3 regions of the Streptomyces sp. NBC_01450 genome follow, and region 2 is predicted to be linked to each of the others. Evidence: riboswitches for the same ligand, from Rfam matches in the RefSeq annotation. Region 2 holds a riboswitch; each other region holds the start of a gene.
What was found. Region 2 has a riboswitch for cobalamin ahead of OG568_RS19160 (ribonucleoside-diphosphate reductase subunit alpha). Riboswitches for the same ligand answer to the same signal wherever they lie in the genome.
Positions count from the first base shown of each region.

Region 1: linked by a shared signal. The riboswitch ahead of OG568_RS37435 (cobalamin biosynthesis protein) and the one ahead of OG568_RS19160 (ribonucleoside-diphosphate reductase subunit alpha) in region 2 are both predicted to bind cobalamin.
Region 3: linked by a shared signal. The riboswitch ahead of OG568_RS43270 (CbtB domain-containing protein) and the one ahead of OG568_RS19160 (ribonucleoside-diphosphate reductase subunit alpha) in region 2 are both predicted to bind cobalamin.

Region 1 is NZ_CP109480.1:8,432,052-8,434,306, reverse strand. Features, by position in the region: gene OG568_RS37445 (inorganic phosphate transporter) at 1-376, shown strand, start outside; gene OG568_RS37440 (hypothetical protein) at 389-613, shown strand; cobalamin riboswitch at 725-865, shown strand; gene OG568_RS37435 (cobalamin biosynthesis protein) at 967-1,923, shown strand; gene OG568_RS37430 (cobyric acid synthase) at 1,920-2,255, shown strand, end outside.
Region 2 is NZ_CP109480.1:4,307,859-4,310,113, reverse strand. Features, by position in the region: gene OG568_RS19160 (ribonucleoside-diphosphate reductase subunit alpha) at 1-895, opposite strand, end outside; cobalamin riboswitch at 1,016-1,154, opposite strand; gene OG568_RS19155 (GNAT family N-acetyltransferase) at 1,207-1,713, opposite strand; gene mctP (monocarboxylate uptake permease MctP) at 1,963-2,255, opposite strand, start outside.
Region 3 is NZ_CP109480.1:9,704,503-9,706,757, reverse strand. Features, by position in the region: gene OG568_RS43275 (CbtA family protein) at 1-601, opposite strand, end outside; gene OG568_RS43270 (CbtB domain-containing protein) at 625-846, opposite strand; cobalamin riboswitch at 882-1,030, opposite strand; gene OG568_RS43265 (LacI family DNA-binding transcriptional regulator) at 1,228-2,255, opposite strand, start outside.

The DNA of each region.
Region 1 (2,255 bases), 4.1 Mb from region 2:
CAAGGGCGGTGTGGTCCGCTGGTCGACCGCGACCCGGATGTTCGTCGCCTGGGGCCTGACCCTGCCGGCCGCCGGCCTGGCCGGTGCCTCCGCCGAGTTCCTGACCAAGCAGGGCACGTGGGGCATCGTCCTCACCGGGGCGCTGCTCGTCGCCGGCGCCGGCACCATCTGGAAGCTCTCCCGCCGCCAGCCGGTCACCGTCGACAACGTCAATGCCATCGACTACGGGGCCGCCGAGCCCGCGGGCGTCGTCACCACCGCGATGGCCGCCGTCACCCCGCCGCCCGCGGGCCCCGTCACCGGCGACCTGTCCGGCGACCTGAAGACCACCATCCCGTCCCCGGACGCGGAGCCCACCCGCCCGGCCACGGTGTAAGGACAGAACAGCATGCACATCGACTGGGCAGCCCTCGGCTCCGTCTTCGGAGTCAGCCTCGTGACCACCGTCGGCCTCGTCGGCCTCTTCACCCTCGGCATCGTCGGCCTCTCCAAGCGCGAGTCCGCGTCCGCCCAGGGCGGCTCCGCGACCCTCGCGGTCACCGGCGCGTACGTCTGCTTCGCGGCGTGCGCCGCGGCGGTGGCGTACGGCATCTTCCTGATCGTCGGCAAGTAACCCAAAACGGGCACCACTTCGAGTGGGGTGCGGGACGGATCACCGTCCCGCACCCCACCTGTATGTGGGCCTTCGCACACTCTCCCCGTGCAGGTCAACAGCAAGTTGACGGGTCTTCCAACCCGTGGTGGACTGCCGGAGCCAAGTACGGCGACAGAAGAGGAAGCCGGTGTGAATCCGGCGCGGTCCCGCCACTGTGACCGGGGAAGTAACTCCCCGGGAGCCAGGAACTCTCCCCGCCGGTCTCGTCGAACCAGGGCGTGGACACCCTGAGTGAGGACATAACGCCATGCGCGGCTGCCCAAGTGCCCTGCGAGCGACGGTTCCACCCGACCTGACGGTCGGCTGACCCCGTGCGTGCCGATCGCGTCTTCGCGTACGGCGCCGCCGCCGGCCTCCTCGGCGATCTGCTGCTCGGCGATCCCCGCCGGGGGCATCCGGTCGCCGTGTTCGGGCGGGCCGCGGGAGCCGTGGAGCGGGTGCTGTGGCGGGACCACCGTGGGTGGGGCGCCCTGCACACCGCCGTATGTGTGGGCGGTGCCGCCGGACTCGCCGCCGTCGCGTCCCGTGCCGTACGCCCCTCACGTGCCGCGTCCGTCGCGCTGACGGCCGCCGCCACCTGGGCCGTCGTCGGGGGCACCACGCTCGGGCGGGAGGCCCGGGCCATCGGTGACGCCCTCGCGGACGGGGAGATCGAGACGGCCCGGGAGCGGCTGCCGCATCTGTGCGGGCGGGATCCCCAGGCCCTGGACGCCGACGGCATCGCACGCGCCGTCGTCGAGTCCGTCGCCGAGAACACCTCCGACGCCGTCGTGGGCGCCCTGGTGTGGGGGGCCGTGGGCGGAGTCCCGGGGCTCGTGGGCTTTCGGGCCGTCAACACCCTTGACGCCATGGTCGGTCACAAGTCCCCCAGGTACCGGCGGTACGGGTGGGCCTCCGCGCGGCTCGACGATGTCGCCGGATGGCCGGGGGCACGTCTCACCGCCGTGCTCGCCGCCCTCGCGGGTGACAGCCCACGCGGGGCCGCGAGGGCCTGGCGCGTCGATGCCGTCAAGCATCCGAGCCCCAACGCCGGGCCCGTGGAGGCCTCGTTCGCGGGGGCGCTCGGGGTGCGCCTGGGCGGCACCCTCTCCTACGGCGGGCGCGTCGAGCACCGTCCCGAACTCAACGGCGCCGGGCGCGCCGTGCACGTCGACGACATCGAACGAGCCGTACGGCTGTCACGGCGCGTCGGCTGGCTCGCCCTCGGCGTGAGTGCCGGCGGGCGGCTGCTCGTACAGAGGCTTCTCAGGAAGGGGCGTACGTCATGAGCGGCGGGCTGCTCGTCGCCGGGACCACCTCCGACGCCGGCAAGAGCGTCGTGACCGCCGGGATCTGCCGGTGGCTGGTGCGGCAGGGCGTCAAGGTCGCGCCCTTCAAGGCGCAGAACATGTCCCTGAACTCGTTCGTGACGCGCGAGGGCGCCGAGATAGGGCGCGCGCAGGCCATGCAGGCGCAGGCCGCCCGGGTGGAGCCGAGCGCGCTCATGAACCCCGTGCTGCTCAAGCCGGGCAGCGACCGCAGCAGTCAGGTCGTCCTCATGGGAAAGCCCGTGGGCGAGATGACCGCCCGTGGCTACCACGGCGGGCGGCAGGAAGCCCTT
Region 2 (2,255 bases):
GGGTCTTCAGGAACGGCACGATGCCGTTGGAGTGCCCGTTCGTACCGCGGATCAGCGAACCGCGCGAACGGATCCGGGAGTACGACAGTCCGATGCCGCCCGCGTGCTTCGAGAGGCGGGCCACCTGGTGGTAGCGGTCGTAGATGGAGTCCAGCTCGTCCAGCGGGGAGTCGAGGAGGTAGCAGGACGACATCTGCGGGTGCCGCGTACCGGAGTTGAACAGCGTGGGGGAGGAGGGGAGGTAGTCGAGGCGGCTCATGAGCCCGTAGAGCGCCGCGACCTCGTCCAGGGCCCGGTGCCCCGCTTTTGAATCGAGCGCAGTGTCCTCGGCCAGGCCCGACGCCACGCGCAGCATGAAGTGCTGGGGCGTCTCGATGACCTTGCGGGTGATCGGGTGCCGGAGCAGATAGCGGCTGTGCAGGGTCCGCAGGCCGAAGTAGCCGAAGCGGTCGTCGCCGTCGGTGTCGATCAGGGCGTCCAGCCGGGCCGTGTGCAACTGGACGAACTCCGCCGTGCGGTCGGCGATCAGGCCCTCGCGGTGGCCGGTGGCGATCGACTCGGAGAAGGACGTGACGCCCTGCGAGGCGGCCTCCGCCGCGATGCTGATCGTCAGCAGCCTGGCCGCCAGCCGGGAGTAGACGGGGTCCTCCGAGATGAGGCCCGCGGCCGCCTCGGTGGCCAGCTCGCGCAGCTCCGTGTCGTCCGCGCGCGCGGACCGGCCGCGCAGCGTGGCGGCGGCGACCCGGCTGGGGTCGGCGTCGGGGAGGTCGGCGGTGAGGTCGGTCAGGGTACGCAGCAGCGTGGTACCGGGACCGTCCGTCTCCACCGGGACCTGCTTCCGCTCCTGCTGTGCGAAAGCGGTAGCTGAAGCCGGGTCGGCTGGCGCGATGGTCACTTGGGGCTCTCCCTCGCTCGGCACGGGGCCTGGCGGAGGGCAGGGCAGCTCACGAGCGCACACGGCGTCGCGTCCACCGACCCATTCCGCGAGGCCCGGACGTCATGCACCCGGGCCGGATGGCCGGGCGCGCTGTCGGCAGGTCCTCGGACTGACGCGAGTGCGTGGGCGCGGATGCGCGAACACGTACAAGTACACCGTTGCGGGACAGTTCCGGATTCGCACCGGATTCCCCTGCGGCGACAGCGAGCATGAGCATACATCTTGTGCCGGGCCGCGGTGACACCCCCACATGTTGTGTCGCGCTGGTGTCAGAGTGTCAACTCATAGGTGAGGAGAGTGATGTCGTCGAGGTCGGGGATCGGGTTCCAGTCGCGGTCGGGGGTACGGGTGAAGCCGAGGCGTTCGTAGATGCGGTGGGCGGCGTGCATGGTGCGCTGGGTGGAGAGCACGACGCGTACGCAGCCGGCGGTGGCGCGTGCGTGGTCGACGCAGGCGCGGACGAGGGTCTCGCCGGCGCCGCGGCCGCGGGACTCACGCGCGACGGCGAGCATACGGATCTCGGCTTCGCCGGGGAGGGCTATGTCGGCCATGGGGCCGCCGTGCGGTACGAAGGTCACGGCGCCGAGGAGGTGGCCGTGGTCCACGGCGACGAGGACCTCCGCGGCGGCGGCCCGCTTCGCCACGTCCCGCAACTCGCCGAGGTACTCGTCGCTCTCCCCGAAGTCGAGCAGACCGTCGCCGAGGTAGGCCTGCGCGGTGATCTCGCCGATGCGGGCGTATTCGTGGGGGCGGGCGTGTCTGATGCGGATGTCCATGCCGGTGAGTGTGCAACAGGGCGCGGGAACGGGCCGCCGGATTTTCGTCCGACGGCCCGTGGGGGTTGTTGGTGCGGTTCTTCGGCTGCGGGCCCGGTGGGGGCTGGTCGCGCAGTTCCCCGCGCCCCTGAAAGCCTGGGGCGCCGGGGCGCAGCCCCGTGCCCCAGGGGCGCGGGGAACTGCGCGCCAAGCCCCCACCCACCCGCAGTCAACACACGTACCCGGGGGCCTGGGGGCGGAGCCCCCGGCTCAGTGGGCGGAACCGGCCGTGGCCGGGGGAAGCTCCGCCTCGACGCCCGGGTCGCCCGCGTCCGCCGTGTAGTCCTCCGGAGACGTCTCGTCGATGCCGTCGGGCGCCTTGAAGGCGCGGAGGGCGAAGGTGAGGACGACGGTGACCACGACGTTCAGGACGAAGGCCGTCAGACCGATGTAGCCGATCTCCCCGATGCCCGGGATCTCCTTGGAACTGCCGCCGAAGTGCTTCTGGGTGGGAGAGGCGACCCCGTACGCGGCGAGCGTGCCGTACAGCATGCCCACGGCCC
Region 3 (2,255 bases), 5.4 Mb from region 2:
TGGCGGGGAAGTCCTTCGGCACCTCATTGATGACCGGCAGGAAGGCATACGCCAGACCGATCACGACGGCGAAGGCGGCCACCGCGGAGACGGTGGCGTACCAGGTGCCGAGCCTGGGTGCCAGCCGTTTGCCCAGGATGGTGGCGGCGATCGCGAGGAGCACGCTGAGCAGCATCATCAGGAAGTACAGCGTGGTCCGCTTGCCGATGGTGTCGGCGTTGCCGACCGACGGCGGGTTGGCCGGGTACTTCAGGAAGGGCACGACGTACACGGCCAGCAGCGCGCAGCCGGACAGCAGCAGTGCGGTCGCCCGCGGGCCGAACCGGCCGACGCGACCGAGCGCGAAACAGAACGCGAGCGCCGCGATGCCGCCGAAGGCGACGCCGTAGAGCAGGACGCCGGTGGCGAGACCGGCGGTGGACTGCAAGGAGCGGGAGACGACTTCCATCTCGTGCTCGTGGGAGTGCGCTTCCTCGAAGCTGATCGCGCTGTCGACGTTCGGCTCGCCGAGGAAGTAGGCGGCGAGCAGGGCGAGCAGGCCGGCACCGAGGCCGGCGAGCATGCCCCGCACGAGAAGGTTTCTTACCGTTGCGGAGTTCATGACGGTGCTGGGGTTCCCCTCGGTCAGTGGCAGGGGAAACCGAGCAGGTGGCGGGCGTCGTGCACCCACTCGTGGACGTCCTCACCGGAGACGACGGCGGTGGCGCCCTGTTCGGCGCCGACGAAGTACAGCAGGACGAGCATCAGAATGCCGAAGAAGACCGCCCACGGAGCTATCGCCTTGAGCGGCAGCTTGGCGGGAACGACGGGGGTGGTGGCTGTCGGCTGGGCGACGGTCTGCGCCATGGCAGGACCTCCTCGGGAGTTCGCGTCCCATCTCGGTGGTGCACTGGACGACGGCTACGGGTCTGACTCACAAGAGGTCCCAGCGGGTTGGAGCTTCTCGTTCACAGTGGCGCGACCGTGCCGGTTTCCCACCGGCTTCCGTCTTGCCGTCGTCGATATCGCACCGACCGTACCGCGTGTCGGGTACGGGGCCAAGACCGCGCCACGTGGGGTGATCTTCCTCTCGCGCCGGGTGGCCGATCCCGTGTGCACAGCGGGTCGACGGTGACGGAACTCGGCCGGCCGCCAGGACCTGTCCGGCGGAGTCGTCTCCTCCGCGGGAGGCTGTCCGCCCGCGGGGGCCGCGAGCGTCACCGACCGCGCGAAGGCTCGGAGCGGGTTTCAGTCGACGACCGGCACGGACGGAGCACCTGGTGGCATGTTGAACGGCGTGACCACCTGGATCGCCGAGGGCAGCGACGGGCCGTCGTCGGGCAGCGCCTTGTGGGCGCGCATGATGATCTGGCAGGCGCGGCGCATGTCCTGGCGCAGGTCATGGTGGAGGACCGCGGACAGGCGGCCCTCGCGCAGCAGGCGGGTGTTGTCGTGGTCGAGGTCGTGGGCGATGAACACCGCGCACTCCCGCCCGAGTACGTCGAAGGCGCCGAGGGTGGCGAGGTTGCCCCCGCCCGCGGAGTAGACGGCGATGATGTCCTCGTCCCGCTCGAGCGCCTCCAGGACGAGATCGTGCTGGGTGGCGTCCAGGCCGTCGCTGTCGGTGACCTCCACCAGGGATCGCCTGGGGTCGGCGAGGCGCATCGCGCCACGGAAGCCCATCTCGCGTTCCTCCTCGCCTCGAAAGGAGCCCCGGCTGATGGTGGTGAGCACGTTGCCGGGCCGTTTGCCCAGCCACTGTCCGAGGAGGTAGGCGGCGGTGGCGCCGGCCGCGCGGTTGTCGATGCCGACGTACGCCAGGCGCGCGCTGTGGGGCAGGTCGGTCACCAGGGTGACGACGGGGATGCCGGCCGCGGCCAGCCGGGCGACCGCAGCCGCGATCTCCGGTTCGTCGGGGGCCTTGAGGATCACACCCCGCGTACCGCGCTTCGCGATCTTGTCCAGGGTTCCGATCAGTTCGGCGGGAGGGCAAGTCTCGCGGAAGTGGAAGCGCGAGCGCACGAGTGCGGGATGCAGGGAGGGCAGTTCGGCTTCGAGTGCGTCCCGTACCGCGGTGGAGAACCGCTCCGGGGTCTGCATCACGATGTCGATCATGAAGGTGCGGCCCCCGAGCCGGACCTGGCTCTGCTGGCGGTCCAGGTCCTTGATGGCTTCGTGCACCTCCCTGATGGTGCTCTCCGTCACGTTGCCCCGCTGGTTGAGGACGCGGTCGACCGTGGCCGTGCCCAGTCCGGCCTGCCGGGCGATTTCCCTGA